DNA from 2 places in the Afipia felis ATCC 53690 genome. Region 1 is predicted to be linked to the other one. Evidence: predicted binding sites of a transcription regulator. Region 1 holds the regulator's gene; the other holds the start of a gene.

Region 1 (4,797 bases):
GAGATCGCGAGATTGAGTTCCTGCGTCCATGCAGCAGCGCTCTGGTCAGGGCGCGCGTAGATCAGGTCGAACGAATAACGGTCGAAGGCGCCGCGCGCGATCGCAACCGCATCGAGCGCCTCGCGGGCGCTGTGCAAACGGCCCAGCGCCTTCAGTGAAGCATCGTCGAGCGCTTGTACGCCGAGCGAAACGCGGTTGACGCCCGCCGCGCGATAGCCCGCGAAGCGGGTTGCCTCGACGCTGGTCGGATTCGCTTCAAGCGAGACCTCGACATTGCCGGCGACGTTCCAGTGCTCGCCAATGGCGTCGAGAATCGCGCCGACCGTCTGCGGCTTCATCAACGACGGCGTGCCGCCGCCGAGAAAGATCGAGGTTACGGTGCGGCCGGGAACCCGCGCCGCCGTGGTTGCGATCTCGCGCGCAAAGGCGCGGGCAAAACGCTCCTCGTCGATCGCGGTATGGCGGACGTGGCTGTTGAAGTCGCAATACGGACATTTCGACAGGCAGAACGGCCAGTGCACGTAAACGCCGAAGGCATTTTGCGCGTCAGCGTGCAAGGCTGATCTCCGCGAGCTTCACGAACGCCTTCGCGCGGTGCGACAGGCCGAGGCCAAGCGGCGGCAGTCCGTGCTTCTCGATGCTCGTCATCTCGCCAAAGGTGCGGGTGTGGCCGTCCGGCAGAAATGCCGGGTCGTAGCCGAAGCCCGCATCGCCGCGCGGCGGCCAGACCATCTGGCCCTCGACACGCTCTTCCACTTCTTCAAGATGTCCGTCCGGCCACGCCACGCACAGCGCGGATACGAACTGCGCTTTGCGTTCTGTAGGCTCGGTCGCGCCGCGCTCCTGCAACAGCCGCTCGATCTGTGTCATCGCCGCCATGAAATCTTTGGACGGTCCGGCCCAGCGCGCCGAATAAATGCCTGGCTGGCTGTCGAGCGCATCGACGCACAGGCCGGAATCATCGGCGAAGGCGGGAAGTCCGGTTGCCTTCGCAGCAGCTTCCGCCTTGATCCGCGCGTTGGCAACAAACGTCGTGCCGGTCTCGTCTGGCTCCGGCAGATTCAGTTCGCCCGCGGACACTGCCTCGATGCCGTAAGGCGCGAGCAGTTCGCGCATCTCGGCAAGCTTGCCGGAATTGTGGGTCGCGATGACAAGGCGGCCTGTGATCTTGCGGTGGTCGGACATTAAGCCATCGCGATCTTCTGCAACTCGACGAGACGGCCGATGCCGTTCTGCGCGAGCGCCATCAGCTTGAGGAACTCGTCCTGCGAGAACGGCGTCCGCTCGGCGGTGCCCTGCACCTCGACGAGGCGGCCGTCGCCGGTCATGACGAAATTGGCGTCGGTTTCCGCTTCCGAATCCTCGGCGTAGTCGAGATCGAGCACGGGCGTGCCGTTGTAGATGCCGCAGGAGATTGCGGCGACGTTATCGCGCAGCACGTTATCGGATTTGAGCATGTTGCGCGCCTTCATCCATTGCAGGCAATCGGCGAGCGCAACCCACGCGCCGGTGATGGAGGCGGTGCGGGTGCCGCCGTCGGCCTGGATCACGTCACAGTCAACGGTGATCTGGCGTTCGCCGAGCGCAACGAGATCGACGGTGGTGCGCAGCGAACGGCCGATCAGCCGCTGGATTTCGACGGTGCGGCCGCTCTGCTTGCCGGCGGAGGCCTCGCGGCGGACGCGATCATGGGTGGCACGCGGCAGCATACCGTATTCGGCGGTGACCCAGCCGCGACCCTGGCCCTTGAGCCACGGCGGCAGCCGTTCCTCCAGCGTCGCGGTGACGAGCACATGGGTGTCGCCGAATTTCACCATGCAGGAACCTTCGGCGTATTTCACCACGCCGCGCTCGAGCGAGACGGGGCGCAGTTCGTCGGGCGCGCGGCCGCTGGGACGCATATTTCTCTCCAAAAAAGCAGGAAGGATCTTGGGGCTGCTTTTAGGAGGGTGCGCCGCGCGCGGCAAGGCCGAAAGGCATCAAGGTGCTTGTCAGCCGCGCGCGGGGGGAACACATTAAGCCCCGGATTAGATTGATGCTTCCACAGGAGACATGGTTGTCGCATCACGACCCGAAAGACTCGCTGATCACGCCGAGCGCGGCGCTGTCCCAGCTTAACGAGCGCTCGCGCGATATTTTTCGGCAAATTGTCGAGAACTATCTCGCCACCGGCGAGCCGGTTGGCTCGCGTAACATTTCGCGCATGATCTCGGTGCCGCTGTCGCCGGCCTCGGTGCGCAACGTCATGGCGGATCTCGAACATCTCGGCCTGATCTACGCGCCGCACACCTCCGCCGGCCGTCTGCCGACCGATCTCGGTCTGCGTTTCTTCGTCGACGCGCTGATGCAGGTCGGGGACCTCACCGAATCCGAGCGGCAATCGATTCAGGCGCAGCTCGCCGCCATCGGCAAGCAGCAGTCGATCGAGGCGACGCTGAGCGATGCGATGACGCGGCTCTCTGGCCTGACCCGCGCCGCCGCCGTGGTGCTGACGGGCAAGTCCAACGCGCGGCTGAAGCACATCGAATTCGTGCGGCTTGAGCCGGAACAGGCGCTGGTCGTGCTGGTGTCGGAAGACGGGCAGATCGAAAACCGCATTCTGCCGCTGCCGCCGGGCGTGCCGTCCTCGGTCTTGGTGGAGGCCTCGAACTTCCTCAACGCCCGCATCCGCGGCCGCACGTTGAGCGAAGCGCGCGCCGATCTCGAAGCGGCGCTGGCGCAAAGCCGCAACGAGCTCGATCAGCTCACGCAGAAGATCATTTCGGCGGGCGTCGCCTCATGGTCGGGCGGCTCGACCGACGAACGCCGCCTGATCGTGCGCGGCCATGCCAACCTGCTCGAAGATCTTCACGCCATGGAAGATCTCGAGCGCGTGCGCCTGTTGTTCGATGATCTGGAAACCAAGAAGGGCGTCGCCGACCTGCTGGGCCTCGCCGAACGTGGCGACGGCGTGCGGATTTTCATCGGCTCGGAGAACAAGCTGTTTTCGCTGTCGGGCTCCTCGACCATCACCGCGCCCTATCGCGATAGTTCCGGCCGTATCGTCGGCGTGCTCGGCGTGATCGGTCCGACGCGGCTGAACTACGCGCGCGTCATCCCGATGGTGGACTATGCCGCGCGCATCGTCAGCCAGATGCTCGGCAAATAGGTATTTTGGACTGGCGGCTGCGCTTGATTTTGGCGGCCAAACGACGATATGCCAACAAGAACACCCCTCAATCAGTTCAATCAGACAGTGGAAGCGTGATGACCGACAAAGACGGCCAGAAGGAATTTTCTGAAGCGGCGGACAACGCGGGCAGCAAGCCCGGCGAACCGCGCGTCTCCAAGCCGTACATCATGCCCGACGATCCGGAGGAAACGCCCTCCGAGGCGCTCGTCAAGGAAGCGGCTGACGCCAAGGACAAGATGCTCCGCACGCTGGCGGAGATGGAAAACCTGCGCAAGCGCACCCAGCGTGAGGTCGCGGACGCACGCGCCTACGGCATCGCCGGTTTCGCGCGCGACATTCTGGAAATTGCCGACAATCTGCAGCGCGCGCTCGACGCGGTGCCTGCGGAGGACCGTGCCACCGCCGATGCGGGCCTCACGGCGCTGATCGAAGGCGTCGAATTGACCGAGCGCTCGCTGCACCGCTCGCTCGAGAAGAACGGCGTGAAGAAGTTTGATCCGATGGGCGAGAAGTTCGATCCGAACGTGCATCAGGCGATGTACGAGGTGCCGGACAATTCCGTCGCGCCCGGCACCGTCGTGCAGGTGATCCAGACTGGCTACATGATCGGCGAGCGCATGCTTCGTCCGGCGTTGGTCGGGGTCTCGAAGAACGAACCCAAATCCGCAAGCTGATCGAAGCGTCTCGGCGTTATTTCGCGCTGATGCTGTCGCGCACGGTGCGGAAACGCGTGAAGGCCTCCGACCATTCGGACTGCGGTGCGCTTGCGACAATGCGCAGCGTCGCGGACCCTGAGCCGAAGCGCAGCCATTGCACCACCCGCACCGGCGTGTTCGCGGTGCCGGTCACGCCTTCCAGGCGTGTCTCGAAACCCGGGCTGCCGTCGATCCGCAACGGCTCGTTGTTGGTCATTTTGACATCGCGCAGGCCCGCGATGTTAGCGGCGAGGTCGCGCGCGAAGCGGCCGCGATCGTCCGGCTGGGCGGGCGCGCCCTGCATCACGCCGACCATGATGTAGGCAGCGCTGTCGAGCTTGGCATCGTCGTCGCCATCGCTGAGCAGCACCGCCGAGCGCGGCGCGATGGTGCGCACATGCTTGAAGCCCGCGAGATCGCCGAGTTTGAAGCTGAGCTGAGAGAGTTGCTCCTCGACCGGCACTTCGGACCGCGTCACCGTGCTTGTAAGCATCTTGCGGATGTTGGTGTCGGAATAGGCGTCACCCGCATCGCCGCGTATCTGGACGATGACGTAGCCGGTGAATTTGTTGCCCGGCAGCAGCAGCGTGTAGTTCGAAACCTCGGTGTCGCCGTCCTTGCCGCTTTCCGTCAGCAAATAGCCCTGCCGTGCGGTGGTGGAGAAGGCCTCCGGCTTCGGCGAGCCTGCGGGCGTGGAATTTTCCTTCACCGCGGTCTCGACGGCCGTGAAGGCTGCCTCGGGGATTTCGGACAGGCCGACCCGAACCTTCTGGTCGGCGCTGATGAAGCCGGAAAACTGAGTCGATGGCTCAAGGCCGCCGAGCGGGACGAGGCCGACGCGAACACCCTGCGGGAAAACCGCATCGGCGGCGTGTGCAGGAAGTGCCAATCCGGCGAAGGCCAGAGCGAGAAGCGTCAGCGCCGTCCGGC
Region 2 (4,797 bases), 710 kb from region 1:
ACGCCGAGGATCAGGGCGGAGCAAACAACGGTCGAAAGTCGCATCAGGGGTATCCTGCGTGAAGCGGGGAACGTCCATCGAAACAGCGGGGCGACCATAGACGCTTATCGGCGTGATTTGAACGCCATCTCCTTGCTAGAGCGGCATTTTCCTCGTTCCAGGCTCCGCGGGCGGGTATTATTTGCCGCGAATTGCGACGGCTCTGCGTCATGGCGAACCGCGCAACAAAAAAGCCGCCCGAAGGCGGCTTTTCGTTTTCTCTGAAGGGAGAGCGGACGGGCTTAGAAGCCCATGCCGCCCATTCCTCCCATGCCACCCATTCCGCCGCCGCCCGGCATCGCGGGTGCGGCTTCCTTCGGCAGCTCGGCGACCATGGCTTCGGTCGTCACCAGCAGGCCTGCCACCGAAGCGGCGTCCTGCAGCGCGGTGCGCACGACCTTCGCCGGGTCGATGATGCCCTTGGCGACCATGTCGACATACTCTTCGTTCTGGGCGTCGAAACCGAAGGTCTCGGTCTTGTTCTCCAGAATCTTGCCGACCACGATCGAACCCTCGACACCGGCGTTCTCCGCGATCTGACGGATCGGAGCTTCCAGCGCCTTGAGCACGATGTTGATGCCAGCCTGGACATCGGCGTTGTCGTTGTTGATGCGGCCGACCGCCTTCTTGGCACGCAGCAGCGCGGTGCCGCCGCCGGGAACGATGCCTTCCTGAACGGCCGCGCGGGTCGCGTTGAGCGCGTCTTCGACGCGGTCCTTCTTTTCCTTCACCTCGATCTCGGTCGCACCGCCGACGCGGATCACCGCGACGCCGCCCGCGAGCTTGGCAAGACGCTCTTGCAGCTTCTCACGGTCGTAGTCCGAAGTGGTTTCTTCGATCTGCGCCTTGATCTGGTTGACGCGAGCTTCGATCTCCGCCTTTTTGCCGGCGCCGCCGACGATGGTGGTGTTCTCCTTGTCGATCACCGCCTTCTTGGCGCGGCCGAGCTGCTTGAGCGTGACGTTCTCAAGCTTCATGCCGAGATCTTCGGAGATGAGCTGGCCGCCGGTGAGGATCGCGATGTCCTCGAGCATCGCCTTGCGGCGATCGCCGAAGCCCGGAGCCTTCACAGCCGCAACCTTGAGGCCACCGCGCAGACGGTTGACGACGAGGGTCGCGAGCGCCTCGCCTTCGATGTCTTCCGCGATGATCAGGAGCGGCTTCCCAGACTGCACCACAGCTTCCAGCACAGGCAGCATCGCCTGCAGGCCGGTGAGCTTCTTCTCGTGGAGGAGGATGTAGGTATCCTCGAGTTCGGCGGTCATCTTCTCGGCATTGGTGACGAAGTAGGGCGAGAGATAGCCACGGTCGAACTTCATGCCTTCAACGATATCGACTTCGGTGTCGAGCGACTTGGCTTCTTCAACCGTGATGACGCCTTCGTTGCCGACTTTCTGCATCGCCTGCGCGATCATCTTGCCGATGGTGGAATCGCCGTTGGCCGAAATGGTACCGACCTGTGCGACTTCCGACGACGACGCGACGGGCTTTGCGCGCTTCTCGATGTCCTTGATGACGGCGGCAACTGCGATGTCGATGCCGCGCTTCAGGTCCATCGGGTTCATACCGGCGGCAACCGACTTCGCGCCTTCGCGCACGATCGCCTGCGCGAGAACGGTCGCGGTGGTGGTGCCGTCGCCAGCCAGATCGTTGGTCTTGGAAGCCACTTCGCGCACCATCTGCGCGCCCATGTTCTCGAACTTGTCTTCGAGCTCGATCTCCTTGGCGACGGTGACGCCGTCCTTGGTGATGCGTGGCGCGCCGAACGACTTGTCGATCACGACGTTGCGGCCCTTCGGGCCCAGCGTCACCTTGACGGCGTTGGCGAGGGTGTCGACGCCGCGCAGCATGCGTTCGCGCGCGTCGCCCGAAAATTTAACGTCCTTGGCAGCCATGAAAAATTACTCCGAATTGAGATGTCTTGGATGAGGTCGGGAGAGGCTGCTTAGGCCAGCACGCCCATGACGTCGGACTCCTTCATGATGAGGAGGTCTTCGCCATCGAGCTTCACTTCGGTGCCCGACCACTTGCCGAACAGAACAACGTCGCCGACCTTGAGGTCGATCGGGATCAGCTTGCCGGCTTCGTCGCGGCCACCCGGGCCGACGGCGACGATCTTGCCCTGCGAAGGCTTTTCCTTGGCGTTGTCCGGAATGATGATGCCGCCCTTGGTCTTTTCTTCAGCGTCGATGCGCTTGACGACAACACGGTCGTGCAGCGGACGGAACGTGGTTTTGGCCATGATGGTGTCCTTCAGCGTTGGTTTCAGTGTTCTTGGAATCGGGCGAAGCGAGCGATTGCCCTTCGAACGAGATTGGCAGTCCCATTTTGGGAGTGCTAATGTTGTTGCCGAGGGGAAATATGGGTTGGCGCTTTTCCTGTCAAGCAACGCCGCTCGCTTAAGACCTTGGTGAGGTCATTATAAGATGCTCGAACGCCATCACCCGCGTTCGAACAATGGACTCTGAGGGAGTGACGCCGCTTGCCAGGCTGGCAAACGTGGTTCATGAAGTCCGTGTAGGAGAATTTATGATCAGTCTGCGCACCACTTCGAAATTGGCGATAGTTTCGGTTCTTGCCGCCTTGATCGGTGGTTGCAGCAGTTTCAGTCTCAATGGCAACACGCCCGTGTCGCAGGAACCGGCGGCGCCGCCGGAAATTCCCGCAACGATCCGCGCCGATGAACTGGTTGGCCGCTGGGGTCTCGCCGCCTATCACAAGCCGGAAGACCGCGTGCGCACCGAGAACGCCGCGCGGGGCCAGTGCAGGCAGCCTTACGTGATCGGCAAGGGGCCGACGGGCGGCGTCATCATGCATCTCGCCGATGAGGCGACCCCGCAAGAATTGCGCCTCAAAGGCAGCCAGAGCGGCAAGAACTACATCGGCCCCGCGGGTCCGGCCGGCGGTCCGCAGGATCGCGAGATCGTTTCGTTCGATGGCCGCGTGCTGACCACCCGCTTCATCGATCCGGATGCTGCGACGCGATACGGCACCATGGTCTATGTGCGCTGCGCGCCGCGTGCATAGAAAAACGGAACCGGCTGCGCGGGCTGCTCTTCTTTAATCCGCGAATCCTGACATTAATGCCGGTGATATGAACCCTTTTGCCGGACCGGCCGCGCTGATTGCAGGGCCTCATCGCGCGGTTGCGGTGTTGTGCGTCACCCAGATTCTGGGGTGGGGCGCGTTATTTTATCCTCCCGCCCTCACCATGACCTATATCGCGGATGTGCACGGCTGGTCGCTGCCGTTGGCGTTGTCCGGATTTTCCATTGCGCTTGGCATTTCGGGGCTATGTGCGCCCTATACTTGTGGGTTGATCGACAAGCGCGGCGGTAATCTGGTGATGTCTGTCGGCGCATTGGTCGGTGCAGCTGGACTGGTGTTGCTTCCACTGGCGCCCAATTACATCGTCTACGTGCTGGCATGGATTCTGATCGGGCTTGCCATTTCCAGCTGCCTTTACGATCCCGCCTTCACCACGCTCACGCGCATTTATGGGATGGCCTCTCGCGGGCCGATCACTGTTGTCACGTTCTCTGGCGGCCTTGCCTCCACGGTGGGGTGGCCGTTCATGCATTTCCTGATCGAGCATTTCGGTTGGAAAAGTGTGTTCTTTACCTGGGCGGCGGTGCTCGCTTTGCTGATCGCGCCGTTGCACTGGTTTGCGTTGCCAAGGCGCAAGGCGCAGATGAAGACCGCGGTTGCGGCGGCCGACGAGCCGGCTGCGAAGAAGCGCTTCGTCAAGCCGCATGGCTGGTCTTTTTTCCTGATGGCGGCAGGTTTCGCAGGTCATGCTTTCGCGCTGTCGGGCACCACGACGCATCTTTTGCCGATCCTGCAGCGTGGTGGACTCGATCCGGGTCTCGCCGTGACGATCGGTGCGATGTTTGGTCCTGCCCAGCTTGTGACGCGCTTTGCGGATTTCGCCAGCAAAGGGCGGCTGCACCCCGTCTGGGTGGCGCGGTTCTCGATGTGCACCATGGCGGCCGCCTTTTCGGTTCTGGCGTTTGCGGGCATCGAGACGCTGCATGCCATCATCTTCGCGATTCTGTTCGGTGCGGCCAATGGCGTGATGACGATCGCGCGTGGCGCGCTGCCGCTCGCGACCTTTGGTCCGACAGGCTATGGCCGCGTGGTCGGGCGAATTTCGCGGCCGGGCCAGATCACGCAGGCGCTCTCGCCGTTCATTCTCGCCTTTGTCATCGATCGCTGGTCCGATCAGGCCGCTCTCGAAATTATCATCATGGCGATTGCTCTGGCGCTGCTTTCCTTCTCGCTGCTGCGGCGGGTGTGAAGCGGAAACAAAAACGCCCCCGACGAGGCGGGGGCGTTTTGAATGTGGCGGACGCGGCTTTTAGTTGAACAGCGCGTCGATATCGTTCTGCGAAGCGTGCCCTTCGTCACCGTCGAGCTTCGGTCCGTTGAGCAGCTTGGCGTCGCCCTCGCGGGTATCGAGGATCGCCGGCGCATGCGCCTTGATGGCGTCGACGCCGCCCCAGATGTCCATCATGACGTTGATGTGATGCTCGATGAACTTCATCGTGTTCATCACCTTGCTGATGCGCTGGCCGGTGAGGTCCTGGAAGTTGCAGGCTTCGAAGATGCTGATGACGCGCTCGGAGATGTCGGCGACCATACGTTCCTGCTGATCGGCCGAGGTACCTTTGGCGAGCGCGCTGGCAGCCTGATCGATGGCTTCCGCGGCGGCAAGAATCTGGTCGGTGGCTTCTTCGGTGCCCCCGACGATGGCTCCGA

Evidence for each region. The regulator HrcA, encoded in region 1, represses chaperone genes, less so after heat shock. The targets are predictions, from matches to a motif close to GTTAGCACTCNCNNNNNGNGAGTGCTAAC.
Region 2: a site for HrcA is predicted at 2,353-2,381, ahead of HMPREF9697_RS10100 (co-chaperone GroES). Genes of this name have one in related genera too.

Annotation. Positions count from the first base shown of each region.
Region 1 is NZ_KB375270.1:2,831,764-2,836,560, reverse strand. It holds gene hemW (radical SAM family heme chaperone HemW) at 1-557, opposite strand, end outside; gene rdgB (RdgB/HAM1 family non-canonical purine NTP pyrophosphatase) at 547-1,185, opposite strand; gene rph (ribonuclease PH) at 1,185-1,901, opposite strand; gene hrcA (heat-inducible transcriptional repressor HrcA) at 2,057-3,148, shown strand; gene grpE (nucleotide exchange factor GrpE) at 3,247-3,846, shown strand; gene HMPREF9697_RS13395 (hypothetical protein) at 3,863-4,797, opposite strand, start outside.
Region 2 is NZ_KB375270.1:2,124,880-2,129,676, reverse strand. It holds gene HMPREF9697_RS10110 (hypothetical protein) at 1-44, opposite strand, end outside; gene groL (chaperonin GroEL) at 282-1,934, opposite strand; gene HMPREF9697_RS10100 (co-chaperone GroES) at 1,985-2,281, opposite strand; gene HMPREF9697_RS10095 (hypothetical protein) at 2,569-3,066, shown strand; gene HMPREF9697_RS10090 (MFS transporter) at 3,134-4,336, shown strand; gene HMPREF9697_RS10085 (protein phosphatase CheZ) at 4,397-4,797, opposite strand, start outside.